Regions from separate parts of the Micromonospora sp. NPDC005220 genome, predicted to be linked through region 2. Evidence: riboswitches for the same ligand, from Rfam matches in the RefSeq annotation. Region 2 holds a riboswitch; the other holds the start of a gene.
What was found. A riboswitch is a leader RNA that binds a small molecule or an ion and turns the genes downstream of it on or off. The one in region 2 is predicted to bind cobalamin.
Positions count from the first base shown of each region.

Region 1 (15,913 bases), on a different contig from region 2:
TGACCGGTGGCGCGGCGAAACCGGGGGAGAAGGCCAGCACCGCGTCGAACAGATCCCCGTTCGCCAGGCCCAGCGACAACGCGTACGAGGCGCCGTCGGAGAAGCCGCCGAGCGTCACGTCGGACACCGGGTAGGTGTCGAAGACGGTCGCCAACAGCCTGTCGATGCGCCCCACGTCCGCCCCGAAGCCGCCGGCGATCAGGTCCCAACTGGCCGCCGACGAGTCCGGGGCGACCAGCAGCAGGCGCTGCGCGTCCGCGACCGGCAGCAGCAGGTCCAACCCCTGTCGCGCCGAGCCGCCCGCACCGTGCAGGAGCAGCACCAACCGGTACGCCGAACCGTCGGTCGCCGGCTCCGGGGCGTACCCCAGGGCCAGCCGGTGACCGTCGGGCCCGGTCATCGGCACGAGGCCGGTGCGGCCCGGCGCCACCGGCGGGTGGCGGCGTGCGGTCAGCCGGCCGTCCCGGGGGTTCGGCGCCGGGTCCCAGCGCGACGGCGCGGAGTCGGACACGGGTCGGGGCTCCTCGCGGTGGACGAAAGGTCCGACGCGGTTACCCGGCCCGTCCGGTGTTAACCGTCAGCGGGGCTCAGGCGCTGGCCCGCGCCACCAGGGCGGACGGGAAGAGGGTCACCGGCGCCGCCGGGCGCCCGTCCAGCAGAGCGGTGGCCGCGGCCACCGCGATCTGCCTGACCGGATGACTCGCCGTGGTCAGCGCCGGGGCGGTCATCCCGGCCAACGGGATGTCGTCGAAGCCGGCCACCGCGACGTCGCCGGGCACCCGGGCACCGGCGTCCCGCAGGCCGGCGATCACCCCGAGCGCGGTGTCGTCGCTGATCGCGTAGATCGCGTCGATGTCCGGCCAGCGGCGCAGCGCCTCGCCGGCCGCCGCCCGACCGCGCGCCGCCCGGAAGTCCCCGGGCAGGATCCGCTCCGGCAGGCCGGCCTCGGCCATCAGCCGGCGGTACGTCTGCACCGGGCGTTGCGCGCAGGGCAGCCACCGGGGGCCGGTCACCATGGCGATCCGGCGGCGACCCGTGGCGTACAGATGGCGCAGCACCGCTTCGGAGCCGGCGGCGTTGTCGACGTCGAACGACGGCACGGTCGCCGAGCCGACACCGATCGACACCACCCGACCGCGCAGCGACGGGGGCACCGCCGCCAGCAACTCCTCGGTGGTGTTGACCAGGATCACCCCGCACACGCTGCGATCCCCGTCGAGTTGGTCGAGGCTGCGGGGGTCGCCGAACGGCAGCCAGTGCAGCGCCACGCCGACACCGGCGGGCGTGCACACCCGGGCGGCCGAGCCGACCACCTGGTGCACGTAGGGGTCGTCCAGCACAGCGGCGCTGGTCCCCAGAACGGCTACCACCAGGCGGACACCGCCGCCGCCGCGGACCAGCGCCCGGGCGGCCGGGTTGGGCACGTAGCCGAGCTGGTCGACGGCTGCGGTGACCAACTCCCGGGCGGCCGGCGAGGCGAACCCCGTGCCGGCGATAACCCGCGAAGCCGTGGACCGGGAGACCCCGGCGACCCGGGCCACGTCCTCGAGCGTGGCCGGTCGCTGTGCCGCTGTCGTCATCGTCGCCTCCCGCGGCGGCCCGTCCGGTCGGGCCAACGCCTGCTCACATCATGCCCCGGCCGAACCAGCAGCGGTAAGGGGCGGTTGCCGGTTGTGGTGGTAGCGCTCTCAGGTGTGCGATCGTGCCAGCAGATCACCCCGAGAAAGAGGAACAGCCCTCGTGAGCGCCCCCACCAGTCGACCGGTAGCCCCGGACATCGCATCGCCGACCCTGCGGACGGTGCGGCTCGCCCGCAACGGCGTCGCTGTCACCTTCACCCTCAACGGGCTGGCCGTCGGTAGCTGGTTCTCCCGCGTCCCGGCGGTCCGGGAGGCGTTGGACCTCTCCGCCGGCCGACTCGGGCTGCTGCTGCTGGCGATGAGCGTCGGCGCGCTGCTCGCCATGCCCACCTCCGGCCTGCTCGCTCAGCGCTTCGGCGCGGCCCGCACCGTCACCATGGCCACCGTGCTGGTCGCGGTCGGCCTGACCGTGGCGGGGTTGGGTGCCACGATGACCGGGTCGTTCGCCATCGTCGCGCTGGGGTTGGTCGCCCTCGGCTACGGCTCCGGCGCCTGTGACGTGGCGATGAACGTCGAGGGCGCGGCGGTGGAACGGCGGCTGGGCCGGACGATCATGCCGCGTTTCCACGCGGGGTGGAGCCTCGGTTCGGTGGCCGGAGCGGCGCTCGGCGCCGGGGCGGCCCGGTTCGACGTGTCGGTCGGCGCGCATCTCGTCGCGGTGGCGGTGATCGTGCTGACCGGCACCGCGCTCGCCGCCCGGACGTTCCTGCCGGTGGGCAGCGATCACACCGGCGACCCGGCGGACACCACCCCGGCCGCCCGCCGCCGGGCGCAACTCGCCGCCTGGCGGGAGCCGCGCACCCTGCTGATCGGGTTGTTCGTGCTGGTGGCGGCGTTCACCGAGGGCGCCGCCAACGACTGGCTGGCCGTTGCGTTCATCGACGGGCGGGACCTGAGCGAGGCCGCCGGCGCGGCGGTCTTCGGCGTCTTCGTGGTGGGCATGACCGTCGGGCGTACCGCCGGCACCATCGCGCTTGACCGGTGGGGTCGGGTGCCGGTGCTCAGCGGCACCATCGGGCTCGCCGTGGTCGGCGCCGGCCTGGCCGTGCTGGCGGGCTCCGGGCCGGTGGCCGTCATCGGCGTCGCGCTGTGGGGCCTCGGTGCGTCGCTGGGCTTCCCGGTCGGGATGAGCGCGGCGGCCGACGACGAGGCGCACGCGGCGGTGCGGGTGAGCGTGGTCGCGGTGATCGGCTACACCGCGTTCCTCGGTGGCCCGCCGTTGCTGGGGCTGATCGGCGATCAGGTCGGCACCCTGCGCGCGTTGCTGGCGGTGCCGCTGCTGCTGCTGCCGACACTGCTGCTGGTGCCGGTGCTGCGTCCGCCGCACGCCGCCTCACCCGCCATCAAAAACTAACCCACATCATCGCCGAGCGGTATCGGGTGCGTGGCCGACTGCGTCGCGCACCCGTGCTGGTTACGGTCTCCCGATGCCAACCGACGAGATCACCGCCGCAGCGGCGGGCAGCTGGACCCTGGGCGATCGCATCGTGCACCGGATGGGCTTCGGCTCGATGCGGATCACCGCGAACCCCGATCGGGGCCGGGCCGTCGCCCTGCTGCGCCGCGCCGTGGAGCTGGGCGTCAACCACATCGACACGGCCGCGTTCTACGTGTCGCCCGGCGGCACGCTGCGCGTCGGCACCGGCCCGGCCCGCTACGCCACCGAGCTGATCCGCGCGGCGCTCGCCCCGTACCCGGAGGACCTGGTGATCGCCACCAAGGTCGGTTTCGGGTACGACCCGGAGACCGGCTTCACCGAGGCGTACACCCCGGCGCAGTTGCGGGCCCAGGTGGAGGAGAACCTTCGCCGGCTCGGCCGCGACCAGCTCGACGTGGTGAACCTGCGCCTCGGCCGGGGGCCGGGCCCGGTGCCGCTGACCGATCGGTTCGGCGCGCTCGCCGAGTTGCGGGCCGCCGGGCTGATCCGGCACCTCGGGCTCTCCAACGTCCGGCCCGAGCAGTTGGACGAGGTGGCCGGCATCGCACCGGTGGTCTGCGTGCAGAACAACTACGGGGTTGACGCCTACCGGGAGCAGGACGACCTCGTCCGGCTCTGCGGCGAGCGGGGCATCGCCTACGTGCCGTTCTTCGCGCTGGCCGGCAGAGGGCGGGAGGCGGGCGCGAACGCCGCGCAGGGCGAGGCCGTCGAGGCGGTCGCCCGCGCGCACGGCGTCACCCCGCAGCAGGTACGCCTCGCCTGGACCCTGCACCAGGGCCCGCACGTGCTCGCCATCCCCGGCACCGCGGACCCGGACCACCTGGCGCAGAACGTGGCGGCCGGTGCGCTGCGGCTGACCCCTGAGGATCTGACCCAGCTCGGTTGACCGCCCACCCGGGCACCGCTCAGGCCCGCACCACGTGTACGACGATCTCCTGGCCGTCGCCCACGGTGCCGGCGAAACCCTCCGACAACGCGTCCACCACGGTCAGCTTGAGCGCGAGGGTCTCGTGCGCGATGAGCTTCTGATGCGTGGTGATCGCTGCCGCCACCTCGGCGGGCGCGGCGATCGACACCGTGATCCGGTCGGACACCTCGAAGTCAGCGTCGCGGCGAGCCTGCTGAACGATGCGGACCACGTCGCGGGCGACGCCCTCGGCCGCCAGTTCGGGGGTGATCTCGGTGTCCAACGCGATCGTCGCGCCGCGCTGGGACTCCACCACCCAGCCGGTGCGCGGCACCTCCGTGATCAGGATGTCGTCCAGGCCCACCTCGACCTGCGCACCGTCGACCGACAGCGGGTACGTCCCGTTCGCCCGGACGCCGTCGACCAAGTCCCGGGGGGCCACGGCGGCGATGGCCTTCGCGACGTGCTGGGTGCGGTTGCCGAACCGGCGGCCCAGGGTCCGGAAGTTCGCCTTGACCCGCACGTCGATGACCCCGCTCTGGGGATCGAGCGGCTGGAGGGCCTTCACGTTCAACTCGTCGCCGATGTCGTCCAGCAACGCCTGCGGGAGCACGGTGCCGGCCGGCAGCCCCACGAGCGCCCGGCTCAACGGCTGACGGATCCGCAGACTGCTCGCCTTACGCGCGGACCGGCCCGCCTCCGCCAACGCCCGCGCCGCGGCCACCTGGGCCGACAACTCCGCACTGATCAGAGTGGTGTCGGGGATGGGCCAGGTCGCCAGGTGCACCGACTCCGGGGCCGACGCGGCCCCCCGCCGGACGACCTGCTGCCACACCTCCTCCGTGACGAACGGAATGAACGGCGCGAGGAGTCGGGTGAGGATGTCGAGGCACTCGTACAGGGTGGTGAGCGCGTCGGGGTCGCCCTCCCAGAAACGCTGCCGCGACCGTCGCACGTACCAGTTCGACAGATCGTCGATGAAGTCGGCGAGCAGTCGGCCGGCGCGCGCCGTGTCGTAGTTCTGCATTCGTTCGTCCACGGCGGCCGCGAGGGCGTGCACCTCGCCGACGATCCACCGGTCCAACACCGGTCGCTGGGCGACAGGTTGCGCCAGCTGCGGCGCCCACGTCGAGTTCGCCGCGTAGAGGGAGAAGAACGCCGCGGTGTTCCAGTAGGTCATCAACACCTTGCGGACGATCTCGTCGAGTGGGCCGGGCCCGACCCGGCGCGGCGACCACGGTGAGCCGGAACAGGCCATGAACCAGCGCACCGCGTCCGCGCCGTGCGTGTCCATCAGCGGGATCGGCAGCAGGATGTTGCCCAGGTGCTTGCTCATCTTGCGGCCGTCTTCGGCCAGGATGTGCCCGAGGCAGACGACGTTCTCGTACGGGGACCGGTCGAAGACCAGCTTGCCCACCGCCATCAGCGTGTAGAACCACCCTCGCGTCTGGTCGATCGCCTCGCAGATGTACTGGGCCGGGTAGCTGCGCTCGAAGATCTCCTTGCTACCCGGCACGTGCGGGTAGCCCAACGACGCGAACGGCATCGCCCCGGAGTCGTACCAGGCGTCGATCACCTCGGGGACCCGGGTGGCGGTGCGGCCGCAGTCCGGGCAGGCAAAGGTGATCTCGTCGACGTACGGGCGGTGCGGATCCAATTCGGACAGATCAGCACCGGCCAGCTTCCCGAGCTCGGTACGGGAACCGACAGCGGTCACGTGGTTGTCCGGGCACCGCCACAGCGGCAGCGGGGTACCCCAGTACCGGGAGCGGGACACCGCCCAGTCGATGTTGTTCTTCAGCCAGTCGCCGTACCGGCCGTGTTTGATGTGCTCCGGGAACCAGTTGGTGTTCTCGTTCTCCCGGGTCAGCTCGTCGCGTACCTCGGTGGTCCGGATGTACCAGGACGGCTGCGCGTAGTACATCAGCGGGGTGTGGCACCGCCAGCAGTGCGGGTACGGGTGCTCGAACGGCTCATGCCGGAACAGCCGACCGGACGCCCGCAGACGGTCGATGAGCAACGCGTCGGCGTCCTTGAAGAACACCCCACCGACCAGGTCGATGCCGTCGTTGAACCGTCCGTTCGGGGCGACCGGGTTGACCAACGGCAACCCGTACGCGCGGCAGACGGCGAGGTCGTCCGCGCCGAACGCCGGCGCCTGGTGCACCAGGCCGGTGCCGTCCTCGGTCGTGACGTATTCCGCGAGGACCACCCGGTGCGCGTCCGGGATGTCCACCAGGTCGAACGGCCGCTCGTACCGCAAACCCTCCAGGTCGGACCCCGGTACGGTCGCCAGGATCTCCGCCTCCTCGCCGAGGACCCGCTGGGTCAGCGGTTCGGCGACGACGAACGTGCCCCGCTCGGTGCGGGCGACCGTGTACGTCACGTCGGGATGGACGGCCACGGCGGTGTTGGACACCAGGGTCCACGGGGTGGTGGTCCAGATCAGCAGGTCGACACCGCTGTGCCCGGCTACCTCCCCGCGCAACGGGAACCGCACGTACACGGAGGGGTCGGTGACTGTCTCGTACCCCTGCGCCACCTCGTGGTCGGACAGCGTCGTGCCGTCGCGGGTGCAGTACGGCGCGACCCGGAAATCCTCCACCAGGCGCCCGCCGTCGTGGATCTGCTTCAGCGACCACCAGACGCTGTCCACGTACTCCGGGGACATCGTCTCGTACGGGTGCTCCAGGTCGATCCAGTAACCCATCCGCTCACTGAGCTGGACGAACTCGTCGACGTGCCGAAGCACCGAGGTGCGGCAGCGGGCGTTGAACTCCGCGATGCCCATCTTCTCGATGTCGGGCTTCCCGCCGAGCCCCAGCTCCTTCTCGACCGCCAGCTCGACCGGCAGACCGTGACAGTCCCAGCCGGCGCGGCGCGGCACCGAGAAGCCCCGCATCGTCCGGTACCGGGGAAAGAGGTCCTTGAAGACCCTCGCCTCGATGTGGTGGGTGCCCGGCGTGCCGTTGGCGGTCGGCGGTCCCTCGTAGAACACCCACGGCGTGCCGTCGGCCGTCTGCTCCAGACTCCGGCGGAACACGTTGTTGGCCTGCCACCACTCGATGACCGCACGGTCCAGCCCCGCAAAATCGAGTTTGGTGGGCAGTGGCATGAATGGCGACTTCGATGGACCGTCCGGCACCGACGTTCTCCCTACACTCCGCATCCGCTCGCGCGGGCATCAGCTCACTGCCCACCCGGGGACGAAGCGCCAGGCGTATGGCCAGGACTCCGCGGTACCACCCCGCTTGCGCCTCGATGGTGCGGGCGCCGCTCAATTCTGCGACGTGACGTGCCGCTACGTCCGGTTCTACCGGGGCTGTCAAGCTGCCCGTTCTTCCGGAGGCTCCCCGGTGATGGCCGGATCGGTGCCGATGCCGTCCAGCATAGCTGTCCGGGCGCGGCGCCAGTGGCCGGAGTGCTAGGCGTGCAACCAGATGCGCAGCGGACCGGTGGTGGTGAAGCCGGCGGAGAGCGCGGGGGCCAGGTCCGGGATGGTTTCGTAGCCGACCAGCGGCGCGTGGGGCACTGTGGCGCACACCGCGCGCCAGATGTCGCGGGCGTCGCCGCCGCGGGTGAACAGGTTGGAGACGCCGTACGGGCCGTCGCCGCTGAGCACCGCACCGCCGGTGAGCACACCCCGATCGTCGTGGCGGGCGAGCACCCGTACCCGTGGGTCGGCCAGGAGCGCGGGGCGGAACACCTCCCCACCGCCGTGTGCCGCCGCCCAGGCCGCCAGGTCGTCGGGGGTGCTGACCGGGACCAGCGGTGTCTCGACAGGCGGTGCCAACGGCGGCCGGTGGATCCACTGGGCGTCAAAGAGCACCCGGAACCCGTACCCGGACAGGTCGAGGTCGGCGAAGCTGTCCTTCACCGACGCGCCGGGCCCCGCGTCGAACCGGGCCAGCAGGGCCTCGGCGTCGACGCCCGGTCGCACTGTGACCGCGTCCGGGTACCACTGTGGCGACCGGTGGGGGACCGACCAGGCGTCGGCGTCGGTACGGCCGGGCAGCCCGTGGCTGCCGCAGACGATGTCGCACCATTCGGCGTTGTTGCGGGCCGCCGCCACCCGCTCGTCCTCCAGCACGTCCGGCAGCCTAGGCGGCCCTGGGCGCCGGCTCACCGGGCGTAGACCAGGTCCATTGTGTCGGTGTGCCCGGACCAGCTCAGGTCGAGGCGCCAGCAACCGGCCTGCGGCAGGTCGATGATCGACGGACCGGGGCCGCCGGCTACCTCCCGGATCACCCGGGTGTCGGTGCCATCCAGCCTTGCGGTGATCACCAGGGTTGCCGGTGCGGACGGGTCGGGCGAGGTCGTGGCGGCGCGGGCCACCCAGAGGATCTTGTTGTTCGATCCGTCCGTCCGGACCTGCCGCAGCGGGTGGGCGAACAGCACCGCCACGATGTCACCCTTGGCGCCGAAGACGTGCGGCACCCGCGCGTCCCCGCTGAAACCGGCGTCCGCCCAGTCGGGCAGGGACCCCGTCTCCACCCGCGAACCGCAGCCCGTCGCGGTGCTCGCCGCGTTCGCCGTGGTGGCGGCAGCGGTGGTGGTCGTCGCGGCTGTGGTAGCAGCCGGTGCGGCCGCCCCGCCGCTGGCCGTGGTCGTGCACCCCGCCAACAGGACCACCGATGACACCAGCATCAACCTGCCCCGTGAACCCATCCGCACTCCTCCGGTACACCGGCCGCCACCTCGGGCTGGAACAGACCGAGCGGCGGCGAATCGTCGTGTCTTCAGGACACCGGCCGACCCCGCGCGGTTCCCTAACGCAGCGAGCGGGCGATCTCGATCGCCTCGGCCTTGGTGAGGTCGCCCTCCAGCCGGTAGCTCACCTCGTTGTCCTGCCAGATCAGCGTGGAGGCGGCCAGGCGGGCGGTCTCCCGGCGGATCCCGCCCGCCCGGTCCACGTAGGACAGCACGTGTGGGCCGTCGACCCAGACGGCGAAGTCGCCGTTGACCTGGACCCAGTTCGCTCCCGGCGGGCTGACCTCCTTGTGGAAGGCCAGGTCGAGGTGACCGTCGAACGCGTCGACGCGCAGCGCGCCCCCGTCGTAGAGCAGCGTCGCCACCCGGTACCTGCCGGTGGCGTCCGGGTCGGCGACCAGCACCCGTTCGGGTGGGCCCAGCTTCGCCGGCAGGCGGATCGGGAACCGCACCGCCCGCTGCGCCTCGTCCAGCGCGACGGCCCGCTGTCCGGGCAACGGCGACGCGGTGCCGCCGGCCGGCGTCGGGGCGGGCGCGGTGGCGATGCTGACGCCGGCGAAGCGCAGCAGCCCGGTGACGACGTCGGCGATGGCGGCCCGCGTCGGCGGCACCACCGCCACCACGATCAGGGCGACCAGCGCCGCGGCGACGATCGAGCGCCACCGGCGCGCGGGCCTGCTGAGGCGTACCCGGACGCGGGCGGTCACGTCGGGCGGATCGGGGATGTCCAGCCAGGCGGAGAGGTCACGCAGTTCCCGTTCGAGGTCACCCATGCCGGACCTCCTCCCGGTCGAGCAGGCTGCGAAGCTTCGCCAGGGCCCGGGAGGTGCGCGACTTCACCGTGCCCCGGGGCCAGCCCAGCGCCGCCACCGTCTCCTCCTCGGTGAGATCGAGGAAGAACCGGCAGACGATCACCTCGCGGTCGCGTACCGGCAGTTGCCGCAGGGCCTGCACCAGCGACGCCCGGCGCTCCCCGGCGAGGACCGCGCCGACCGCGTCGTCCTCGGCGACCTCGGACGTCGGGTCCGCTGCCGCCGCCCGCAGCACGAGCCCGTCGCGCCGTCCGCGGGAGCGGTGCAGGTTGCGGGTCTCGTTGGCGACGATCGCCAGCAGCCACGACCGGAAGGACGCGTCGCCCCGGTAACGGGACAGCTTCCGGTACGCCTTCACAAACGCCTCCTGGATGACGTCCTCGGAGTCGGAGCCGGCGCCGAGCAGCACCGCCGTCCGGTACGCGGACGCGGTGTGCCGGGCGACCAGGAGGTTGTACGCCTCCAGGTCACCTGCCCGAGCGCGGGTGACGAGCGCCTCGTCGTCCAGGGGAGCCTCCGTTCGCATCACCCACATGACACCGCCCACCCGCCGCCGGTTCCACCCGGATCTCCCGAGGCAGGTCAGCTTTCTCCCATCCGGCGTGCAGGGTATTGCCAGGAATCGGTGCTGCACTGGAGGGGCGTCGAGGAGAGGGGCGGGCATGAGCTGGTTCAATCGCCGGTCACGGGGTGCCGAGGCGACCCCGACGAAACTGGACCGGGAGGCGACCCGCGACGATCTCGCGGCGCTGGAGGAGTTCGTCGCCAGCCGGCAGGGGGTGGAGTTCTACCTGGAGCCGGAGACGACCGCGACGGACACCACAGTGGTGGCGATCGCCCACGACGGTGAGTGGATCCGCCGCCGTACCGGAACGCCCCGCGCGGCCGGGGCCATCGCCCGCAAGCACGCGGTGCCGTTGTACGAGGCGGCGCGCACCGGCTACCCGGAGCGGATGCGGACCTGGAGCCGGGCCCACCCGGAACGCCACGCCCGCTGAACGCCCGCTCCGCCGAGTTTCCGGCCGTCAGGATCGGTGCGGGTGGGCCGGCGCAGGTTCGTGGAAGGCGGTCGCGCGGGCCTCCATCCGCCGGAATTCGGGCGATGCCACAGTTCGTATCGTCGCGGCGAGCACGAGGGCGCAGAGACCCGCCCCGCCCCAGAAGACCGCTCGTACGCTGACCAGTTCCGCGGTCAGGCCGGCGACCAGAGCCCCGAGCGGCATCGATCCCCAGCTGGTCAGGCGGCTGACCCCGCTGTAGCGCCCCATCATCTCATCGGGCACGACGAGCGCGCGCAACGAACTGTAGGTGACGTTCCACGCGCCGGAGCCGGCGCCGCCCAGGACGGTCGTCACGGCGATCAGCCGGGGGGACGAGGTGACCGCTGGTGCTGCCAGCAGCACGGCGAAGCTGGCCATTGACGCGGCGAGGACGACCCGCCGTCCCAGCCGGCGGGTGAGCGCGGGCGCGGCGGAAGCTCCCACGACGCCACCCACTCCCAGGGCTCCGATCAGCAGGCCGTACTCCGCGCGGCTCAGGTTCATCGGTCCGGGTGCGATCGCGTAGACGACGAGGACCGCCATCCAGGCGGCCCAGCACCCACTCGCTGCGCCGGCCACCAGCAGCAGGGTCCGCAGAATTTTTGCCTGCCACACGTATTGGATGCCCTCCCGAATGTCGGTGCGGAGGCCCGGAGCGTTCGTCGCCGGTCCGGGGCGACCGCTGCTGCGGTAGTGACCGGTCATGACGGCCAGGGCGAGTAGCGCGCCCGCGTAGCCGACGCCGCCGGCGCCGAGCGCGACAGCCAATCCAGTGGCGGCTAGCAGGCCACCCAGCGGGGGCCCGATGAACTCGTTGGCCGCGGTCTCGGTCGCGGTCAACCTCGCGAACGCGGCCTCCATGCGGTTGCGGGGCACGACCATCGGCACAACCGACATCCGGGTGGTGTCGGCGAAGACCTCGGCGGTGCCGAGGAGCAGCGCCACCGCGTACAGGCCGGCCAGCGGAAGGACGTCCAGGACGAGGGCACCCACGAGTACGGCGAGAACCAGGGTGCGCGCGGCGGCCATCGTCATGATCAGGTGCCGGCGATCCGCCCGGTCGGCGAGGGCACCGGCGGGCAGTGAGAACAGCAACCAGGGCAGGGTGTTGGCCAGGGTGGCGGCGGCAACCAGAGCGGGGGAGTCCGTCATCGAGACGGCCGCCAGCGGCAAGGTCAACTTGACGACGCCGTCTGCCAGGTTGGTGACCGCGGCACCGGCCCACAGCGCCGTGAAGTTCCGCGCGCGCACGGTCGTCGGGGTGCCTGGCTGGGTGTCGCTGTGCATGTCCCGGAGCTTGCGACATCCCGCAGCGCCTCCCTAGAGTTTCGACTGGAGGCGAAACATGGCGGTGTTCCTGGTCGACGCCGAAGTGATGGCGCAGGCCCGTTTCGGCACTTCGCAGCTCACCGAGACGTTGGCGGCACTGAATATCCTGCGCCGGGGTCAGCCGCTTCCGTGGCATCGGGCCTGGCGCGACCAGCATGTCGACGCCTTCCAGGGCTATCTCGACGGTGACCCGGTGACCCGGGCCATCCTGGCGCACGCCATATCGTCCTCCTGGATGGCTGACTTTCTGACGGTGCCGCCCGCCCGTCCGGACCTGACGTTGGACGACGAGCTCGTGGAGCTGGAGTCGCTGCCGGACGACCGAATTCGTGCGGATCTGGCCCACGTACGTTCGCCGCTGGCCCCGGAGTTGCGCTGTTCGGGGTTGGCGAGCCGGACGGCCGCCCTGGTGCGGTGGGTCTGGTGTCACACGATCGAAGCGGACTGGCCGCGCCGGCAGTCGGTGCTACGTGCCGATGTGGTGTCCCGGATCTCCCGCCTCGGCAGGGACGGATGGTCGGGGGTCATCAACGACATGCGGCCGGGCATGCGCTGGCTGGGCAACGGCCGGCTGCAGGTCGAGGAGCGGCCCTACCCACCGTCCGACGTGCGGGGCGGGACGTTGACGTTCTTCGCGGCCCACTGCCGGGGAGGCTGGATCTCCTGGAGGTTGCCCGACCGCTTCGGGATCGTCTATCCGGTGACGGGGATCTTCGCCGAGGCGTCTCTCACCACACCGGATCCTCTGCGCCGCCTGCTCGGGACCGCACGGAGCAGGGTTCTGGTGCAGGCGGCCGAGCCGGTCAGCACCACGGCCGTGGTCGCCGCGACCGGACTGCCGCTCGGCACGGTCGGTGGTCACCTGCGCGTGCTGACCGAGGCCGGTCTGCTTCAGAAGCGCCGGTCGGGTCGGGAAGTCCTCTACTGGTGGACGGATGCGGCGCGGGCGCTCGTGGCCGGAGCCTCATCGTTCTGACGGGGCACATGGTCCCAGTAGTGGGTGTGCGCGGGGCCCTGGCCGGCGTCGATCATCACACTCCCCCGGACCATCGGCGCAGGCCAGATTGCCTCCAGCCGCCCTTTGCTCTGCTTACCCATGTGCACCGGTGACGCTGCGTGCCTGGTGCATATAGATAAGCAGAGCAAAGGGCCGCAGACATTGATGTGGGCATTGCGTCGCGCGCAGCAGCGCGGGCACCGATCGCCGAATCTCGATTAGTGGCGTCCGTCTGGCGGGGCCGGGCTGGCGTTGACCGGCGGCGGAGGGGTGTGGCAGCATTCGCGGCCTGACGGCAGTGAAGGAAGTCGGTGCGAATCCGACGCGGTCCCGCCACTGTCACCGGGGAGTGATCCCCCCTCGTGCGCCACGGCCGTGTGTCTGCGGTTGGAAGGCCGGGGGAGAGCGTCGATCCGGAAGCCAGGATACTTCGGCCGTCGGGACGTACCCCAGGGCGTGGACACCCGAGGAGGACCCGATGACGCATGGCGTCTCGCGCACCGACGAGCACCGTCGTACCCCGAGCGGCGGTCCCGCCGCCGCGCACCGATCCGGCCGCACGATCGCGCCGGCATCCGGGCTCTGGGGCCCCGTTCACCGCTGAGGTTCGCACTTCGCTACCCGTCGCCGCCGGTCTCGCGCCGGTGAGCCGTCCGGGTCGCGGCGTCCGCTGAACCCCGCGCCCACCCCCACGTCGTCGCCGAATCGCTTCCGCGAGCGCGCTGACGTTACCGTCCGGAGCCTGCCGTGCGCATTCTGCTGCTGTCCACCGCCGACACCGACCTGCTGGCCGCCCGCGCCAGCGACGCCGACTACCGGTTGGCCAACCCCGCGCGAGTCACCGTCGAGGAGGTGCCCGCCCTGCTCGACGGGGTCGCCCTCGTCGTCGTACGCCTGCTCGGCGGTCGGCAGGCGTGGCCGGACGGCCTCGCCGCGGTGCTCGCCACCGGCGTGCCGACGGTCGTGCTCGGCGGTGAGGCACTACCCGACGCGGAGCTGATGGCCATCTCCACAGTGCCGTCCGGGGTCGTCACCCAGGCGCTGGCGTACCTGGTCGAGGGCGGTCCGGACAACCTGGGGCAGTTGGCCCGGTTCCTCTCCGACACGGTGCTGCTCACCGGCGAGGGGTTCACCCCGCCCGCGCCCACCCCGGCGTACGGCGTGCACGGCGAACACCCCGTCGACCCGGGCCGGCCCACCGTGGGGATCGTCTTCTACCGGGCGCACGCTCTCGCCGGCAACACCGGTTTCGTCGACGTGCTCGCGGACGCGGTCCACCGGGCCGGCGGCAACCCGTTGCCGATCTTCTGCGGCTCGCTGCGCGGGCTGACCGCGAACACCGGCCCGCTCGGGCTCTTCGCCCGCTGTGACGCGCTGCTGGTCACGGTGCTCGCCGCCGGCGGCGCGGTGGCCGCGGACGCCTCCGGTGGCGGTGACGAGGACGCCTGGGACGTCGGCGCCCTGGCCGCCCTGGACGTGCCGGTCATCCAGGCGCTCTGCCTCACCAGCACCCGGGCGCAGTGGGCCGACAGCGACGCCGGGCTGTCCCCGTTGGACGCGGCGATGCAGGTGGCCATCCCCGAGTTCGACGGCCGGATCGTCACTGTGCCGTTCTCGTTCAAGCAGATCGACGCCGACGGGCTCTCGGTCTACGCCGCCGACCCCGAGCGAGCCGCCCGGGTCGCCGGGATCGCGGTGCGCCACGCCCGGCTGCGGTACGTGCCACCCGCCGACAAGCGGATCGCCGTGGTGCTCAGCTCGTACCCCACCAAGCACTCCCGGGTCGGTAACGCCGTCGGGTTGGACACCCCGGCCTCGGCGGTCCGGCTCTTCGCCGCGCTGGCCGAGGCCGGCTACGACCTGGGGAACGCGCCACCGCCCCAGGACGGCGACGCGCTGATCCACGCGCTGATCGCCGCCGGTGGTCACGACGTGGAGTGGCTCACCCCGGAGCAGTTGGCCGCCGCCGAGGCCCGGATACCGGGGCAGACGTACCGGCGCTGGTTCGACCAGGTCCCGGTCGAGCTGCGCGAGCGGATGCGGGAGCACTGGGGTGAGCCGCCCGGCGAGCTGTACACCGAGGGCGGCGACATCGTGCTCGCCGGGCTGCGCTTCGGCAACGTGGTGCTGCTGATCCAGCCGCCCCGCGGCTTCGGGGAAAACCCGATCGCCATCTACCACGACCCGGACCTGCCGCCGAGTCACCACTACCTGGCCGCGTACCGCTGGTTGACCGCGCCGGTGACGGACGGCGGCTTCGGCGCGGACGCCGTGGTGCACCTGGGCAAACACGGCACCCTGGAGTGGCTGCCCGGCAAGGGCCTCGGTCTGGCCGCCGGCTGCGCGCCCGACGCGGTCCTCGGCGACCTGCCGCTGGTGTACCCGTTCATCGTCAACGACCCCGGCGAGGGCACCCAGGCCAAGCGGCGGGCGCACGCCGTGGTCGTCGACCACCTGGTGCCGCCGATGGCCCGCGCCGAAACCTACGGCGACCTGGCCAAACTGGAGCAGCTGCTGGACGAGTACGCGACAGTGCAGGCACTCGACCCGGCCAAGGTGCCCACCGTGCGAGCCCAGATCTGGGACCTGGTGCGCGCCGCCGAGCTGCACCACGACCTGCACGCCGAGGCGATGCCCGACCCGGACGACTTCGACGACTTCGTGCTGCACCTCGACGGGTACCTGTGCGAGGTCAAGGACGTGCAGATCCGCGACGGGCTGCACATCCTCGCCGACGCTCCCACCGGCGAGGCGCGGGTCAACCTGGTCCTCGCGGTGCTGCGCGCCCCGCAGATCTGGGGCGGCGCCCGCGCCCTGCCCGGCCTGCGGCAGGCCCTCGCCGTCACCTACGGGCTCGACGAGCAGGAGTTGCTCGCGGCGCCGGGACAGCGACTGGCGCTGCCGCCGGCGTTGACCGACGTGGTGGACGGGCCGGCCGGCACCGCCGCCGACGCGATCGACCTCATCGAGGCCCTCGCGCGGCGGCTGGTCGTCGGCATGGAGACCCTGGACTGGGCCGTGCACGCGATCGACGCCGTGG
Region 1 covers NZ_JBEXHP010000091.1:4,753-20,665, forward strand. The annotation lists gene ABZU52_RS25205 (phospholipase) at 1-511, opposite strand, end outside; gene ABZU52_RS25210 (LacI family DNA-binding transcriptional regulator) at 588-1,580, opposite strand; gene ABZU52_RS25215 (MFS transporter) at 1,741-2,994, shown strand; gene ABZU52_RS25220 (aldo/keto reductase) at 3,068-3,964, shown strand; gene ileS (isoleucine--tRNA ligase) at 3,984-7,100, opposite strand; gene ABZU52_RS25230 (hypothetical protein) at 7,410-8,075, opposite strand; gene ABZU52_RS25235 (hypothetical protein) at 8,108-8,653, opposite strand; gene ABZU52_RS25240 (hypothetical protein) at 8,755-9,468, opposite strand; gene ABZU52_RS25245 (RNA polymerase sigma factor) at 9,461-10,033, opposite strand; gene ABZU52_RS25250 (hypothetical protein) at 10,170-10,505, shown strand; gene ABZU52_RS25255 (MFS transporter) at 10,533-11,834, opposite strand; gene ABZU52_RS25260 (helix-turn-helix domain-containing protein) at 11,893-12,852, shown strand; cobalamin riboswitch at 13,175-13,304, shown strand; gene cobN (cobaltochelatase subunit CobN) at 13,621-15,913, shown strand, end outside.
Region 1: it holds a riboswitch for cobalamin, as region 2 does, so the genes downstream of both, cobN (cobaltochelatase subunit CobN) here and ABZU52_RS15810 (ribonucleoside-diphosphate reductase subunit alpha) in region 2, are expected to answer to the same signal.

Region 2 (15,913 bases):
TCGGCGGCATGGTGAGGCACGTCGACGACCGGTTCTCCCGGCACAGCGGGCAGCCACGTCGGCACCCCGCGCGGTCCGACCTGGAGACCGCGGCGTCCGCCCGGTGAGCGGCGCCGACTTCGTCGTCCGCGCCGCCGTGCCGCAGGACGACCCGGAGCTAACGTGGTGGTCGCACCCGTTTGGCACTCCCGCGTCCCGGCCGACTACTCCGCCTCGTCCTGCTCCTCGGTCAGCTCGGCCAGGACGTCGGCCGCGTCCCGGTTCCCGCCGTCGGCGAGCCGGCGAAGTTCACCGACGTCCGCCCGCTCCGCGGCCAATTCGACGAGCTGGTCAGCGGCGTCCTGGTCACCCCGGTCGGCGAGCCGCCGCAGCTCTTTCATGTCGCCGAGTTCGGTGGCGAGTTCGACGAGTTGGGCCGCCGCGTCGGCGTTGCCGTCCTCGGCCAGCTGACGCAGCTCGGTGAGGTCACCCCGCTCCCCCGCGAGCTCGACGAGCTGGTCGACCGCATCCCGGTCACCGTTCGTGGCCCGTTGGCGCAGGTCGGCAAGATCAGGGTCGGACATCGCGTACCTCTCCGCAGTTGGCGCGGGCCGCGTCGGCGCGCGTCGGCCTGGTCCCGCTCACCATCGAGAACCTAGACCAGCGGGCGTCGTGGTGGCGGAAGAACGATGGACACCGCCGGTACGCCGAGGCGGTCAGCCCGCCTCGGTCGGCTCCGCGAGCAGCAGGCCGGTCAGCAGACTGCGCAGGGTCCGCTCGACGAGGTCCGCCCGGGGCGTCGGCCCGGACGGCTGACTGAACGCCGCGACCAGGTGTGGGTACGCGGCCAGGTCCACCCCGGCGAAGCTGAACGCCCCGGCGGCGGACTCACGACGGGCGAAGAGGCTCACCACGCCGGTCATCATCGCGATGGCCTCGAACTTGGCGGCGACGGGGCAGCATACGGGTTCCAGGATCCGGATGCAGTTGTCGAACCAGGCCAGGCTCTCCGGGCCGATGCCGGACGGCCGGTGGATCACGTCGAGCAGCCACGGGTGGGCGCCGAACAGCGCCAACTGCCGGCGTCCCAACAGCACCAGGTCCGGCCACCCAGTGGGCCGGGGTGAGCGCCAAGGTGCTGCTGGCCTGCGGCGCCGACGGGCCGCCGTACTACGTCGAGCAGAACGCGGCGCTGGCCCGCGCCCTACCGCGCGCCCGGACGCTGACGATTCCGCGCAGTGGCCACGACGCCGTCGCCCGCGCGCACCCGAGAATCGTCGAGCCGCTCGTCGACTTCTTCGCCGCGGCGGAGCGGACGAGTCGCCCCTGAACGGTCGCGTGCGGTCGCCCGCTGTCGTTGATCTTGGCTAGGCTGGTGCGCATGCCCGCACACCAGCCGCACCGCCACGACGACGGCCGGAGGTGGGCCCCCGCTGCGGCCCCGGCACGCCCGATCGAGCCGGCCGACTGGTGAGCGACGCACCAGTGCCCACCCAGCGGGGTGAGCCGTCCACACCATCGCGGCGCCGCTCGGGCTGGACCGACCGTTGTGACCAGCTCGCCCGGTCGCGCCCCTTCGAGATCGCCATCGTCGTGGTCATCCTCGCCAACGGCATCGTTCTCGGCCTGGAGACGTACGACGACCTGAGCCCGGCGGGCACCGCGCTGCACGGGCTGGAGCTGTTCTTCCGGGCCGTCTTCGTCGTCGAGATCGGTGTCCGACTGGCGGCGTACGGCAGGCGTCCACAGGACTTCTTCCGGCACGGCTGGAACGTCTTCGACTTCGTGGTGATCGCGGCGATCTTCATCCCGGGCCTGCACGGCGACCCGGCGCTGCTGCGGGTCGTGCGGGTCGCCCGGATGGTCCGCCTGGTGCGGTTCTCGCCGGGTCTGCGGACCATCGTCTCCGCGCTGTGGCGCAGCCTGCCGGGCGTCACCGGGTTCCTCGCTTTGGCCGTGGTGACGCTCTACGTGTACGGCATGGCCGGCTGGCTGATCTTCGGCAACCGGTATCCGGAGGAGTACGGCGACATCGGCCGATCGCTGCTGACGTTGTTCGTGCTGTTGTCGCTGGAGACGCTGCCGGACCTCATCGAGCAGGGCATGGCGATCTCACCATGGACGCTGCTCTACTACGTCAGCTACGTGGTCATCACCGTCAACCTGCTGCTCAACATCCTCATCGCGGTCATCGTGAACTCCATGGAGGAGGCCCGCCGGTTGGAGATGACCGAGCGACTGGCGCCCGGGTACGACGAGGACGGCGACGGCGTACCGGACGAGGTGGACCGGATCGCGCTCACCCAACGGCTCGACGACCTGCGGGCGGTCATCAGCGAGTTGGAACGGGAACTGCGCATCGACCGGGAGGACGGGCACGGCCGACCCCATCGGGAGAATGCCCGCACCAGACGGTAATCCGACGCTCGCGCTGCGTCTTCAGGCTCGATAGTGTCGACGGCGGTCCCATCGGCCCTCCGGAAGGGGCACCGGCATGACGACCAGTGTCGACAATGCTCAGACCGCCACCGATCCCATCGAAACGCTCGGCCCGGTGATCGACGACGTGATCCGCCCGCAGGCACCGATCGTCGACCGGGATGGGACCTTCCCCCGGCCGGGGGTCGACGCTCTCGCCGCGGCCGGCCTGCTCGGCCTGGCCTCCTCGACCGAGGTCGGTGGCGGCGGCCACGGCATGCGGGCGGTCGCCACTGTCATCGAGCGGCTGGCCGCCGAGTGCGGGTCCACCGCGATGGTGGTGCTCATGCACTACGCGGCGACCGCCGTCATCGAGGCGCACGGCCCGCGCGACGTCCGCGCGGCCATCGCCACCGGCGATCACCTCACCACGTTGGCATTTTCCGAGTACGGCTCGCGCAGCCACTTCTGGTCACCGACCGGCAGCGCGACACCCGCCGACGACGACACGGTCCGCCTCGACGCCCGCAAGAGCTGGGTCACCTCGGCCGGCGAGGCGAACAGCTACGTCTGGTCGAGCCTCCCGCTGCACCGCGATGCCGGCCCGATGACACTGTGGCTGGTGCCGGCGGACAGCGCCGGCCTGCGCGTGACCGGCGACTTCGACGGCCTGGGCCTGCGCGGCAACGGCTCTCGCCCGATGACCGCCGACGGGCTCCGGGTTCCGTCGGCGGCGAGAATGGCGGCCGACGGCGCCGGGCTCGACACCGCGCTCGGCGCGGTGCTGCCCTGGTTCCTGGTGCTCAACGCAGCCTTCTGCCTCGGCCTCGCCGACAGCGCGGTGGCCGAGGCCGGCCGACACCTCACCAGGACCACGCTCACGCACACCGGCGCCGCCCTGCGCGACGCGCCCGTCACCCGACGCGACCTGGCCCGACTGATGATCCGCACCGACGCGCTGCGCGCCTTCCTGGGCGACACGCTCACCGCGCTGGAGACCGGCCGCGACGACGCGATGCTGCGGGTGCTCCAGGTCAAGGCGCTCGCTGGCGAGACCGTCGCGGACGTGACCGACGGCGCGATGCAGCTCTGCGGCGGCAGCGCCTTCCGCAGGGAACTGGGCCTCGAGCGCCGTTTCCGGGACGCCCGCGCGGCCCGCGTGATGGCACCCACCACCGACGCGCTGCACGATTTCGTCGGTCGGCTCGCCACCGGGCTGCCGCTGCTCGACGAGGCCAACCGCTGATGCCCGCGCCAACCGTCCTGATGGGCGCGGTCGCGTACGACCCCAAGGTAGTGACCATCTGGGAGGGCTTCCGTGGCTGGCTGCGCGGGCGGGGCCTGGATTTCGACTTCGTCCTCTACTCGCACTACGAGCGACAGGTCGAGGATCTGATCGCCGGGCGGATCGACGCGGCCTGGAACTCTCCCCTGGCCTGGCTGCGGGCCGAGCGACTGGCGGCCGCCAACGGCACCGCCGTACGCGCGCTCACCATGCGCGACACCGACCAGGACCTCACCTCGATCGTGGTGGTTCGCGCCGACTCACCGGTGCGCCAGATCGCGGACCTGACCGGACGGGTGGTTGCCGTCGGGGCGGTCGACAGTCCACAGGCGACGCTGATTCCGCTGGGCCACCTCGCGGCGGCCGGGGTCACCGTCGACGTACGCCGCTTCGACGTGGGTGTCGGCCTGCACGGCGACCACATCGGCGGCGAACGTGACGCGGCCCGCGCGCTGGTGGCCGGGGAGGTCGACGCGGCCTGCATGATCGACGCGAACCATCTGGCGTTCAGCCAGGAGGGCACGTTACCGCCCGAGGGCACCCGCATCGTGGCGCAGACCGCCCGCTACGACCACTGCAACATGACGGTCCGCGCGCCGGAGTCGGACGGGGTCCGGCTATTCGGCACGCTGCTGCTCGGCATGTCTTACGCCGATGCGCAGGTGCGTCCGCTGCTCGACCTGGAGGGGCTGACGGCCTGGCGGGAGGGCCGCACCACGGGGTACGCCGCCCTCGCCGCCACGGTAGAGGCCAGCGGCTTCTACTCCCCCGACGGGCGGGTGACGGCCACGGACTACCGGCCGTGAGCGCGGCGCCTGTCGCCGAGGTCGACCTCGGTGACCTGGGTTTCGGCCGGGGCGCGCACCTGCTCGTGCAACGCGCGCTGGCCGGGCTGCCGCCCGGCGGCCGGTTGGCGGTCTCCGGCCGCGACCCGGCGCTGCGCGTACACCTGCCCGCCTGGTGTCGGGGCCGGGGTCACCGGGTCGAATGGCCGGATCGGGGTGACCGGAGCGACCTGGTGGCGGTGGTGGTCCGGGGGTCGGCGGACGACGACCGCTGGTACGGCGCGGAGCGGGCCGGGCCAGCTCTCCCGTCGGCGCTCAGCAGCCGTCCGCCGGCGCGGTGGGGGCTCGGCGCCCGGGGCGCGCTCCTCGAAGCCGGTGGTCCCGAGGCCCGGTTCGACCTGGACGACCGCGACCTGGTGTGGGCCGACATCGCTCCGCACCTGTACGCGCAGGCCGCCGCACGACAGTGGGACCCGCAGACCGCGGTGCCCTGGGACGACCCGTTCGCGCTGCCGGCCGACGTTGAGGCCGCGGTGGTTCAGGTGATGACCTACCTGGTCGAGAACGAGCAGGCAGCCCTCGTCGTGCCGGCCCGGTTCGTCGGGCGCATCCACCCGCACTTTCGGGAGGTGGTGCAGCTTCTCGCCGTGCAGATGGCCGACGAGGCCCGGCACATGGAGGTCTTCAGCCGGCGGGCACTGCTGCGCGGCGCCGAGTTGGGCACCTCATCCGCCGGCGGTCGGCAATCGCTGTTCACGCTCGTCGCGGAGTCCGACTTCGCGTTGGCGTCATTCCTGCTCTCCGTGCTCGGCGAGGGCAGCTTCGTCGACCTGCTCTCGTTCCTGCACGAGTTCGCCCCGGACCCGGTGACTCGCCGGATCTGTTGGCTCGCGATGCAGGACGAGCGCCGGCACGTGGTGTTCGGGATGGCACACCTGGAGCATCAGGCGCAGCTGGATCCGCTGCTGCGGGACCGGCTGCGGGCGGCCATCCACCGCCGCCATGACCTGCTGGTCGACACCGCCGGGCTCAACGCGGACGTCTTCGACGCGCTGGTGGTGCTCGCGGCGGGTGGTTGGCATCCGGACGAGGTGTCCGCCGGCTTCGACCGGGTGCAGGCTCTGCAACGCGCGATGGATCAGGGCCGTCAGCGCCGACTCGTCCGGCTGGGTTTCCGGCCGGACGAGGCGGCGGCGCTCTCCGCCCTGCACACCCGCAACTTCATGTAGGTGACCCCCGCGCACGGCACGGTGTGCGCGGGGATTCCGCAGTACGGTGGAGCGGTCATGAACAGGGATTCCAGCGCGGTCCGCGAGGAGTTGCTGCGGCTGCGCGACCAGACCGAGGCTCAGGCCAGCGCCCTGGACGCTGACCTCCGGAGCCTCTTCGAGGCGTCCCGGTCGTCCAACGCCGACGACGAGCACGACCCCGAGGGCAGCACGATCGCGTTCGAACGCGCGCAGCTCACCGCCGTCCTCGACGCCACCCGCCGCCGCCTCGCCGAGCTGGACGTGGCGCTGCAACGGGTGGACGACGGCAGCTACGGCGTGTGCGAACGCTGTGGCCGCCCAATCCCCGCCGAGCGGCTCGCCGCCCGCCCGTCAGCACGTACGTGCGTGGCCTGCGCCAGCCGGCGGTAGAGGCAGCAGCCGCAGGGCCGGTGCCGGCCCGCAACAGGTGTCGCCGCCGGCCGAGTCGGCGGGGTTGCTGCTGCACACGCCGGTTTCGGGCAGGTCGAGCTGGACGGCACGGGCGGCGGTCCAGTCGCCGGCCAGGGCGGCGACCACCGAGCGGACCTGCTCGTAGCCGGTGGCCATGAGGAACGTCGGCGCCCGGCCGTAGGACTTCGCGCCGACGGCGTAGTAGCCCTTCTCCGGGTGGGCGAGTTCGTCCACGCCGTGCGGGGGCACGGTGCCGCAGGAGTGCTCGTTGGGGTCGATCAGTGGGGCCAGGGCGCGGGTGGCGCCCAGCACCGGGTCGAGATCCAGCCGCAGCTCGGCGGCGATGGTGTGGTCCGGGCGGAAGCCGGTGGCGGCGACCACCCGGTCGACGGTGATCGACTCGGCGTTGCCGTCGGCGTGCCGCACGACCACGCCCACCCGACCGCCGGCCGGGGTGAGCGCGTGCACGGAGAAGCCGGTGAGCAGCCTGACCCGTCCCGCGTCGACGTGCGCGCGCAGTCGTGCGCCGAGCGCGCCCCGCGCCGGCAGGGCGTCGGCGTCCCCGCCGCCGTAGGTACGCGTCGGCGAGGCGGTCCGGATCGCCCAGGTCACCTCGGTGCCGGGCTCGACGGCGGCCAGCTCCGCCAGGGACAGCAGGGTGTTCGCGGCCGAATGGCCGGCGCCGACCACGAGGGTGTGCCGGCCGACGAACCGACCCCGGTCGGCACCGAGCACGTCCGGCAACGCGTGCTCCAGGTACGCCGCCGCGTCGGCCTCTCCTCGCGCGGGCAGGCCGGACGCGCCGAGGACGTTCGGCGTACGCCAGGTGCCGGAGGCGTCGATGACGGCGCGGGCGTACACCTCGTCGCCGTCGGCGAGGCGGACCAGGAACGGCGCCGTGTCGCGCCCGGCGGTACGCAGCCGGTCCAGGCCGAGCCGGCTGATCGCCTTGACGCGTGCCCCGTACCGCAGGTGCGGCTTGAGCTGCGGCAACTGGGCGAGGGGGCGGAGGTAGTCGTCGACCAGCTCCGCGCCGGTGGGCAGCGCTTCCGGGTCGGGGGCGACCCAGCCGGCCTCGTCGAGGAGCCGGCGGGCGGCCGGGTCGATGTTGTACCGCCACGGCGAGAAGACGCGTACGTGCCCCCACTGCCGGACGGCGGCACCCGGGGTGTCGCCGGCTTCGAGGACGGTGAAGGGCAGCCCGCGTTCGTGCAGGTGCGCGGCGGCGGCGAGACCGGTCGGGCCGGCGCCGATGACGACGGTGGGCAGGTCGTCCAGAGCGTTCATCCGTGACTCCCTTGGTGTGGTGGCCGGTCTGCCGGGCCACGGCTGGTCAACTGACGGTGGGGCTGCGACGTTCCAGCAGGACGACGTCGCGCCAACGGTCGTGGTGGCGACCGACCCGCTCGCGGACGCCGATCACCCGGAAGCCGGCCCGCTGGTGGAGGGTGAGGCTGGCCGTGTTCTCCGGGAAGACTCCGGACTGGATGGTCCAGATGCCGGCGGCTTCGGTGGAGGCGATGAGCGCATCCAGCAGCAGTCGGGCGACGCCACGGCCCTGGACGGCCGGGTCGACGTAGACGGAGTGTTCGACCACACCGGCGTAGACCGCGCGGGTCGAGGTCGGCGAGACGGCGATCCAGCCCAGGACCTCCCCGTCGTGGCCGACGGCCACGAAGCGGTGCGCGCTCAGGCGGGTGGTGTCGAACGCCGCCCAGGTCGGCGCGGTGATCTCGAAGCTGGCGTTGCCGTCGTCCAACCCGGCCTGGTAGATCGCCAAAACCCGCTCGGCGTCTGCGGCGGCCATGGGGCGCACGGTGATGTCGGCCATCAGCGGGTTCCTCCCGGAAGAGATCAGGCGACTGTCTCGACGTCCGTCGAATCAGACACTTGCACACTGTTTAGATAGATGTCAACCTAGAGGAATGTCGAATCAAGCAGCACAGGACGAGGTCTGCTGCCCCCCACTCGCCGAACGGCGCGTGCCGGCCGAGGCAGCCGCGGTGCTCGCGCCCGCGTTCAAGGCCCTCGGCGACCCGGTGCGGCTGCAACTGATGTCGATGATCGCCTCCGCTGAGAGCGGAGAGATCTGCGTCTGCGACCTGACCCCCGCGTTCGACCTGACCGGACCGACCATCTCGCACCACCTCAGGACGCTGCGCGGGGCGGGGCTGGTCGACGCCGAACGCCGGGGCACCTGGGTCTACTATCGCGCACGACCGGCCATCCTGCGCCAACTCGCCACACTGCTCACCGTGGCACCGGCGACATGAGCACCACGATCCGGAACGACCCGGCCGAGAGCGCCGTCGTCGGCCGCCTCTCCCGACTCGACCAGTTCCTACCCGTCTGGATCGGGCTGGCGATGGTCGCCGGCCTGCTCCTCGGTCGGCTGATCCCCGGCCTGAACAGCGTCTTGGAGGCGGTGCAGGTCGGCGGGATCTCGCTCCCGATCGCGGTCGGCCTGCTGATCATGATGTATCCGGTGTTGGCGAAGGTCCGCTACGACCGGCTCGACACCGTCACCGGCGACCGCCGGCTGCTGATCTCCTCGCTGGTCCTCAACTGGCTCGTCGGCCCCGCCGTGATGTTCGCCCTGGCCTGGCTCTGCCTCGCCGACCAGCCCGCGTACCGCACCGGTCTGATCATCGTCGGCCTGGCCCGTTGCATCGCCATGGTCATCATCTGGAACGACCTCGCCCGCGGCGACCGGGAGGCCGCCGCCGTCCTGGTCGCGCTCAACTCGGTCTTCCAGGTCGTCGCCTTCGGCCTGCTCGGCTGGTTCTACCTCTCCGTGCTCCCCCAGTGGCTGGGGCTGTCCGGCGCCGAGTTGAACATCTCGGCGTGGGACATCGCCGGTAACGTGCTCATCTTCCTCGGCATCCCGCTGCTCGCCGGTTACCTCACCCGCCGTCTCGGCGAGCGTGCCAACGGCCGCGCCTGGTACGAGGCGCGCTTCCTGCCCAGGATCGGCCCGGTTGCCCTCTACGGACTGCTGTTCACGATCGTGATCCTGTTCGCCCTACAGGGAGACGCGATCACCAGCCGCCCCCTGGACGTCGTGCGCATCGCTCTGCCCCTGCTGGTGTACTTCGCGCTCATGTGGGCCGGCTCCTACGCCCTCGGCCGGGCTATCGGGCTCGGCTACGAACGCACCACCACCCTGGCGTTCACCGCCGCCGGCAACAACTTCGAGCTCGCCATCGCCGTTGCGATCGGCACCTTCGGCGTCACTTCCGGTCAGGCCCTCGCCGGGGTCGTCGGCCCGTTGATCGAGGTGCCCGTCCTGGTCGGGCTGGTCTACGTCTCCCTGTGGGCGCGCCGCCGCTTCTTCACCCCCACGCACTCCGCAACCACGTAACCGAAAGGCACCCCGTCATGAGCGACACACCCAGCGTCCTGTTCGTCTGCGTGCACAACGCCGGCCGTTCCCAGATGGCCGCCGGTTGGCTGCGCCACCTCGCCGGGGACACCGTCGAGGTGCGCTCAGCCGGCTCCGCCCCGGCCGAGACGATCAACCCCGCCGCCGTGCAGGCCATGCGGGAGGTCGGCATCGACATCACCGACCAGACCCCCACCCTCCTGGAGTACGCGACCGCGCAGTCCTCCGACGTCATCGTGACGATGGGCTGCGGCGACACCTGCCCGGTCTTCCCCGGCAAGCGCTACGAGGACTGGCAGCTCGACGACCCGGCCGGCAAGGGCGTCGACGCCGTCCGCCCGATCCGTGACGAGATCCGGGGCCGGGTGGAGAAGCTCCTCACCGAGCTGAACCTCGCCTAAGGGCGCTACTGGGGATCCCCGATGCCCTGGGCTATCGGCGGCGGCGGGGCCCAGAAGTCGTCGCCAGGCAGCCCTTTCTCGGGGAGCCAACGTCTTCACTTCTGCAACATGATCGATGCGGCCTCCGCCACGACTCCCAACGACCAATCGAGTTGACGGCATGTGCCCTGATTCGTGCACTCAAGGCAGCCGCCTGAACGCCACGGCCGGTCCAGTGCCCGAGTCCAGTGCGCATCAAGGGTCCTCATCGCGGCGAACAGCTCGCCTGCCCGGCTCACCGGTTCATCGATCGGCACGGCGGCACCTCCCGCGATCACGACTGTTGGCCCCACCTGGGGGCAGAGACCATTAGTCGTGCTCCCCAGGTGGGTATGCGGCCGAGGACCCAGGAGTTTGCCGAAACCAGGGAAACCGGCCAAGCTGCAACTTATTCCAACTTGTAGGAGTAGGTCAAGGTGCCTCCTGGAACTTGTTGGAACAGGTCTGCTCGTGATCAGATTGGGCTGCCGAGACCAGGGAACCCTACGGAGATCGACCCATGCCGACCGAGCGAGTGGACTACCGGCGGATCGCCAACGAGATCGCGGGGAAAATCAAGTCGGGTGAGCTTGCTCCGGGCGAGAAGCTGCCGTCCACCCGTGAGCTGGCCGAGCAGTATGGCGTACACATCTCCACCATCAACCGGGTCATGACGATCCTGAAGGATCGCGAGTTGGTCGAGGGCCATCCAGGCAAAGGTGTCTACGTCGCAGAAGTCCAGAGCTGAACGCGCCACTTCCTCGATCAGGTGATGAAAAGTAGCTGTCGGGGTCGTCTCCGGGCTACTTCTCATCACCTGATCATGGGAAGCGCGTGGGGCGCGGTCGTTAGAAGTCGTCGTCGAAGGCGACGGTGCCGGTCACCCCGACCTGGTACGCCGACACCCGCCGCTCGAAGAAGTTGGACAGCTCCTGCACGTCCTGCAACTCCATGAAGCCGAACGGGTTGCTCGACCCGTAGTGCGGCGCGATGCCGAGCTGGGCGAGCCGACGGTCGGCGACGTGCTGGAGGTACTCCCGCATGTCGGCCAACGTCAGGCCGGGCACGCCGTGGCCCAACAGGTCCTCGGCGAACTGCACCTCACACTCGACCGCCTCGATGAGCATCCGACGGACCTGGTCGGCGAGATCGTCGTCGAACAGGTCCGGCTCCTCGGCGCGAACGGTGTCGACGACGTCGAACGCGAACGCCATGTGCATCGACTCGTCGCGGAACACCCAGTTGGTGCCGGAGGCCAGGCCGTGCAGCAGGCCGCGGGAGCGCAGGAAGTAGACGTACGCGAACGCGCCGTAGAAGAACAACCCCTCGATGCAGGCGGCGAAGCAGATCAGGTTCAGCAGGAACGTCCGCCGGTCCTCCCGGGACCGCAGTTCCCGGAGGTCGTTGAGGGAGTCGATCCAGCGGAAGCAGAACTCGGCCTTACCGCGGATCGAGGCAATGTTCTCGATGGCCGCGAAGGCTTCGAAACGCTCGGTCTCGTCGGGCACGTACGTGTCGAGCAGGTTGAGGTAGAACTGGACGTGCACGGCTTCCTCGAACAGCTGCCGGGACAGGTAGAGGCGACCCTCGGGGCTGTTGACGTGCTGGTAGAGGTTCAGCACCAGGTTGTTGGCGACGATCGTGTCACCGGTGGCGAAGAACGCCACCAGCCGGCTGACCAGATGCCGTTCGGCCGGCGACAGCTTGTCCAGGTCGGCGAGGTCGGCGTGCAGGTCGACCTCCTCGACCGTCCAGGTGTTGCGGATCGCGTCGCGGAACCGGTCGAAGAAGTGCGGGTAGCGCATCGGGCGGAGGGTGAGGTCCATCCCGGGATCGAGCAGCATGTGCGTGGTCCTCGTGTCGGTGGTGCTGGTGTCGGCGGCGGGGGTGGCGGCGGGGGTCACTGGCAGGCCTCGCACGACTCGGGGTTCTCCAGCGAGCAGGCCAGCGCCTCCGCGTCGACGGCGACGGGTGCGACAGCGCTGACGGTGGCCTGCTGGATCCGCGTCGCGGGGCGCGAGCGCAGGTAGTAGGTGGTCTTCAGCCCGGCCTTCCAGGCGTACAGGTACATCGAGGAGAGCTTGCCGATGGTGGGCGCGGCCAGGAACAGGTTCAGCGACTGCGACTGGTCGATGAACGGTGCGCGGGCGGCAGCCAGGTCGATCAGCGCCCGCTGGGGCAGCTCCCACGCGGTGCGGAACAACTCCCGCACGCCGGCCGGCAACTCCGCGATGTCCTGCACCGACCCCTCGGCCCGCTTGATCGCCGAACGGATCCGCTCGGTCCACAGCCCGCGGGCCTTCAACTCGCGTACCAGAGCGGTGTTGACTTGGAGAAACTCCCCCGACAGGGTTTCGCGCTTGAACAGGTTGGACACCTGCGGCTCGATGCACTCGTAGCACCCGGCGATCGAGGCGATGGTCGCTGTCGGCGCGACCGCCACCAGCAGCGAGTTGCGCAGCCCGTACGCCTCGACCCGCTCCCGCAGGGCGGCCCAGCGTGCGGTCTGCGTACCCTCGACACCCCACAGGTCGGGCTGGAGCTGGCCCCGCGCGGCCCGGGTCTGCGGGTACGCCGGGTGCGCGCCGAAGTCGCGCGCCAGGTCGGCGGAGGTCTCCAGCGCGGTCAGGTACAGCTCCTCGCTGATCCGGGTGGACAGCTCCCGCGCGGCCGGCGAGTCGAACGGCAGCCGCAGCGCGAAGAAGACGTCCTGGAGCCCCATCAGTCCGAGCCCGACCGGCCGCCAGCGGGGGTTGCTCGCCGCCGCCTGCGCGGTCGGGTAGTAGTTGATGCCGATCACCCGGTCGAGGAAGGTCACCGCGGTCCGCACCGTGACGCGCAGCCGCTCCCAGTCGATGCCGCCGTCGCCGAGGTGGGCCGCGAGGTTCACCGAGCCGAGGTTGCACACGGCGGTCTCGGTGTCGCTGGACACCTCGACGATCTCGGTGCAGAGGTTGGACAGGTGCACCACGTTGCCCGGCTCGGCGGTCTGGTTGCAGAGTCGGTTGGCGGCGTCCTTGAAGGTCATCCACCCGTTGCCGGTCTGGGCGAGGGTCCGCATCATCTTCCCGTACAGCTCCCGCGCCGGGACCTGCCGCACGTGGCGACCCTGCGCCTCGGCCTCCCGGTACGCGGCGTCGAACCGCTCCCCCCACAGGTCGGGCAGCTCGGGCACCTCGTGCGGGTCGAACAGCGACCACATCTCGTCGGCCTCGACCCGGCGCATGAACTCGTCCGGGATCCAGTTGGCCAGGTTGAGGTTGTGGGTGCGCCGGGCGTCCTCACCGGTGTTGTCCCGCAGTTGCAGGAACTCCTCGATGTCCGGGTGCCACGGCTCCAGGTAGACGCAGGCCGCGCCCTTGCGCCGGCCGCCCTGGTTGACCGCGGCGACGCTCGCGTCCAGGGTGCGCAGCCACGGCACGATCCCGTTGGACTGCCCGTTGGTGCCCCGGATCAGCGCGCCCCGGGAGCGGACCCGGGAGTACGCGATGCCGATGCCGCCGGCGAACTTGGACAGGTTGGCGACTTGGGCGTAGCGCTGGTAGATCGAGTCCAGCTCGTCGCGCGGGGAGTCGACCAGGTAGCAGGACGACATCTGGGTGTGCCGGGTTCCGGAGTTGAACAAGGTCGGTGAGCTGGGCAGGTAGGCCAGGCTGGACATCAGCCGGTAGAAGTCGGCCGCCTCGTCCGCCGTCCGGGACAGTCCACAGGCCACCCGCAGCAGCCAGTACTGCGGTGTCTCCAGCACCAGTCGGCTGGTGGGGTGGCGCAGCAGGTAGCGGTCGTACACCGTGCGCAGGCCGAAGTACTCGAACCGACGGTCGCCGTCCGGGTCGACGGCGGCGTCGAGGGTGGTGGCGTGTGCGGCGACGAACGCGGCGGTGTCGTCGCCGATCAGGCCCTCGGCGTGGCCGACCCGGATCGCCGCGCTGAACGAGGTGATGCCCTGTCGACGCACCTCCTTGTCGACGTAGCCGGCCAGCAGCCGCGCGGCGAGGCGCGAGTACTGCGGCTCCTCGCCGATCATCTCGGCCGAGGTCTGGATGGAGAGCCGGTCCAGTTCGGCCGTCGTCGCGCCGTCGTAGAGGCCGCTGATGGTGCGGGTGGCCACCCGCATCGGGTCGACGTCGGTCAGGTCGTCGGCCCACCGCTCGACCGCCCGGACGATCTTGTTCACGTCCACGGGTTCGGTACCGCCGTCGCGCTTGCGGACCTGCATCGGCGTGCGCCGCACTGTCGCGTCGCCGCTGGCCGGGACTACCTCGGTGACTGTCACCACTCGCTCCTCGGAGTTCGAGACCTGGTGGTCCGGACGCGAGGAGACAGACACCGACGGACGCCACGCCAGCCCGGCGTGGGTCAGGGGGCGTCAGCCGTCCCACGCGGCCTCGGACCGCCGCCCACCCGGGTGCGGGTACGCGGCGCGCTGGCAGGTCTTCGGACTCGTGGGCACGACCGGGTTGGCCGGTCTCCTACTGGCCGTCGCTTCCCAGGCCGATCGGTGGCCCAGTGCTGATGACGGCTGTCGTTCCCACTCACCGCTGCGGGACAGTCCCGGATTTCCACCGGGTTCCCTGTTGCCTCGACCGCGCCGGATGAGCGGCCGAACCAGCTGCGCTCGACACCATATATAGGGACACAGTCGTTGTCACACCCCACATGTCGGTCTCGGGCGTGTCGGCGGGCGGCTCGGTGATCACGATCACCAACCCCACCGACTACGCTCGACCCGATCGCCGCGAGACAACCGGGGCGGGCTCTCGCGCGGGCGTGCACGGCCGGTGAGGTGGATCTCGGCAGTGCCGCAAACATCATATGTCTGCGGCTTGGTGGTGATCGACAACGTTGACTGTCCGAAGCAGCCGTCCGTATACTCCCTTTGATCATCTGATCTTTGGTCGAGTCGGGCGAGGAGCGCATGCCGCAGATCACTGCCGTCACCGTCGAAGACGTCCGCTTCCCCACCTCCCTGACCGCTGACGGATCAGACGCCATGAACAAGGACGGCGACTATTCGGCGGCCTACGTCGTCCTGCACACCGACGGCGTCGACGGCACCGGTGCGCCGCTAGCGGGGCACGGCCTGACCTTCACCATCGGTCGCGGCAACGACATCGTCGCGGCGGCGGCGGTCCACCAGGCACAGCTCCTCGTCGGCCTGGACGTGGCCACGATGGCAGCGGACATGGGCGCGGTCTACCGCCTCCTCACCTCCGACTCGCAGCTGCGCTGGCTCGGCCCGGAGAAGGGTGTCGTCCACCTGTCCCTCGCCGCCGTGTTGAACGCGTCGTGGGACCTGGTCGCCCGGCTCGCCGACAAGCCGCTGTGGCGGCTGCTCGTCGAGATGACCCCCGAGCAACTCGTCGACATCGCGGACCTGCGCTACCTGTCCGACGCGCTGACCCGGGACGAGGCACTGGCCATCCTGCGGGCCAAGGAAGGCACGAAGGCGGCCCGCCTCGCCGAGCTCGACCGCACCGGCTACCCCGCCTACACCACCTCGGCGGGTTGGCTCGGCTACGGCGACGACAAGCTGCGCCGACTGTGCCAGGAGGCGGTCGACACCGGCTACGGCTACGTCAAGCTCAAGGTGGGCGCCAACCTTGAGGACGACATCCGCCGCTGCGCGATCGCGCGGGAGATCCTCGGGCCGGATCGCAACCTCATGATCGACGCCAACCAGGTGTGGGACGTCGGTCAGGCCATCGAGTGGGTCACCGCCCTCGCCCGGTTCACACCACTGTGGATCGAGGAGCCGACCAGCCCCGACGACATCCTGGGCCACGCGGCCGTGCGCCGTGCCGTCGCTCCGATCGGCGTCGCCACCGGCGAGCACTGCCACAACCGGGTGATGTTCAAGCAGCTGTTCCAAGCCCAGGCCATCGACTTCTGCCAGCTGGACACCGGCAGGTTGGCCAGCATCAACGAGATCGTCGCGGTGCTGCTGCTCGCCGCGAAGTTCGACGTCCCGGTGTGCCCACACG
Region 2 covers NZ_JBEXHP010000035.1:22,159-38,071, reverse strand. The annotation lists gene ABZU52_RS15890 (hypothetical protein) at 204-563, opposite strand; gene ABZU52_RS15885 (hypothetical protein) at 696-1,076, opposite strand; gene ABZU52_RS15880 (hypothetical protein) at 1,103-1,309, shown strand; gene ABZU52_RS15875 (ion transporter) at 1,450-2,397, shown strand; gene ABZU52_RS15870 (acyl-CoA dehydrogenase family protein) at 2,474-3,643, shown strand; gene ABZU52_RS15865 (PhnD/SsuA/transferrin family substrate-binding protein) at 3,643-4,488, shown strand; gene ABZU52_RS15860 (ferritin-like domain-containing protein) at 4,485-5,696, shown strand; gene ABZU52_RS15855 (TraR/DksA C4-type zinc finger protein) at 5,754-6,107, shown strand; gene ABZU52_RS15850 (FAD-dependent oxidoreductase) at 6,069-7,415, opposite strand; gene ABZU52_RS15845 (N-acetyltransferase family protein) at 7,462-7,959, opposite strand; gene ABZU52_RS15840 (metalloregulator ArsR/SmtB family transcription factor) at 8,054-8,401, shown strand; gene arsB (ACR3 family arsenite efflux transporter) at 8,398-9,489, shown strand; gene ABZU52_RS15830 (arsenate reductase ArsC) at 9,507-9,911, shown strand; gene ABZU52_RS15825 (hypothetical protein) at 10,007-10,207, opposite strand; gene ABZU52_RS15820 (winged helix-turn-helix domain-containing protein) at 10,450-10,677, shown strand; gene ABZU52_RS15815 (ribonucleotide-diphosphate reductase subunit beta) at 10,778-11,773, opposite strand; gene ABZU52_RS15810 (ribonucleoside-diphosphate reductase subunit alpha) at 11,830-14,148, opposite strand; cobalamin riboswitch at 14,340-14,557, opposite strand; gene ABZU52_RS15805 (enolase C-terminal domain-like protein) at 14,848-15,913, shown strand, end outside.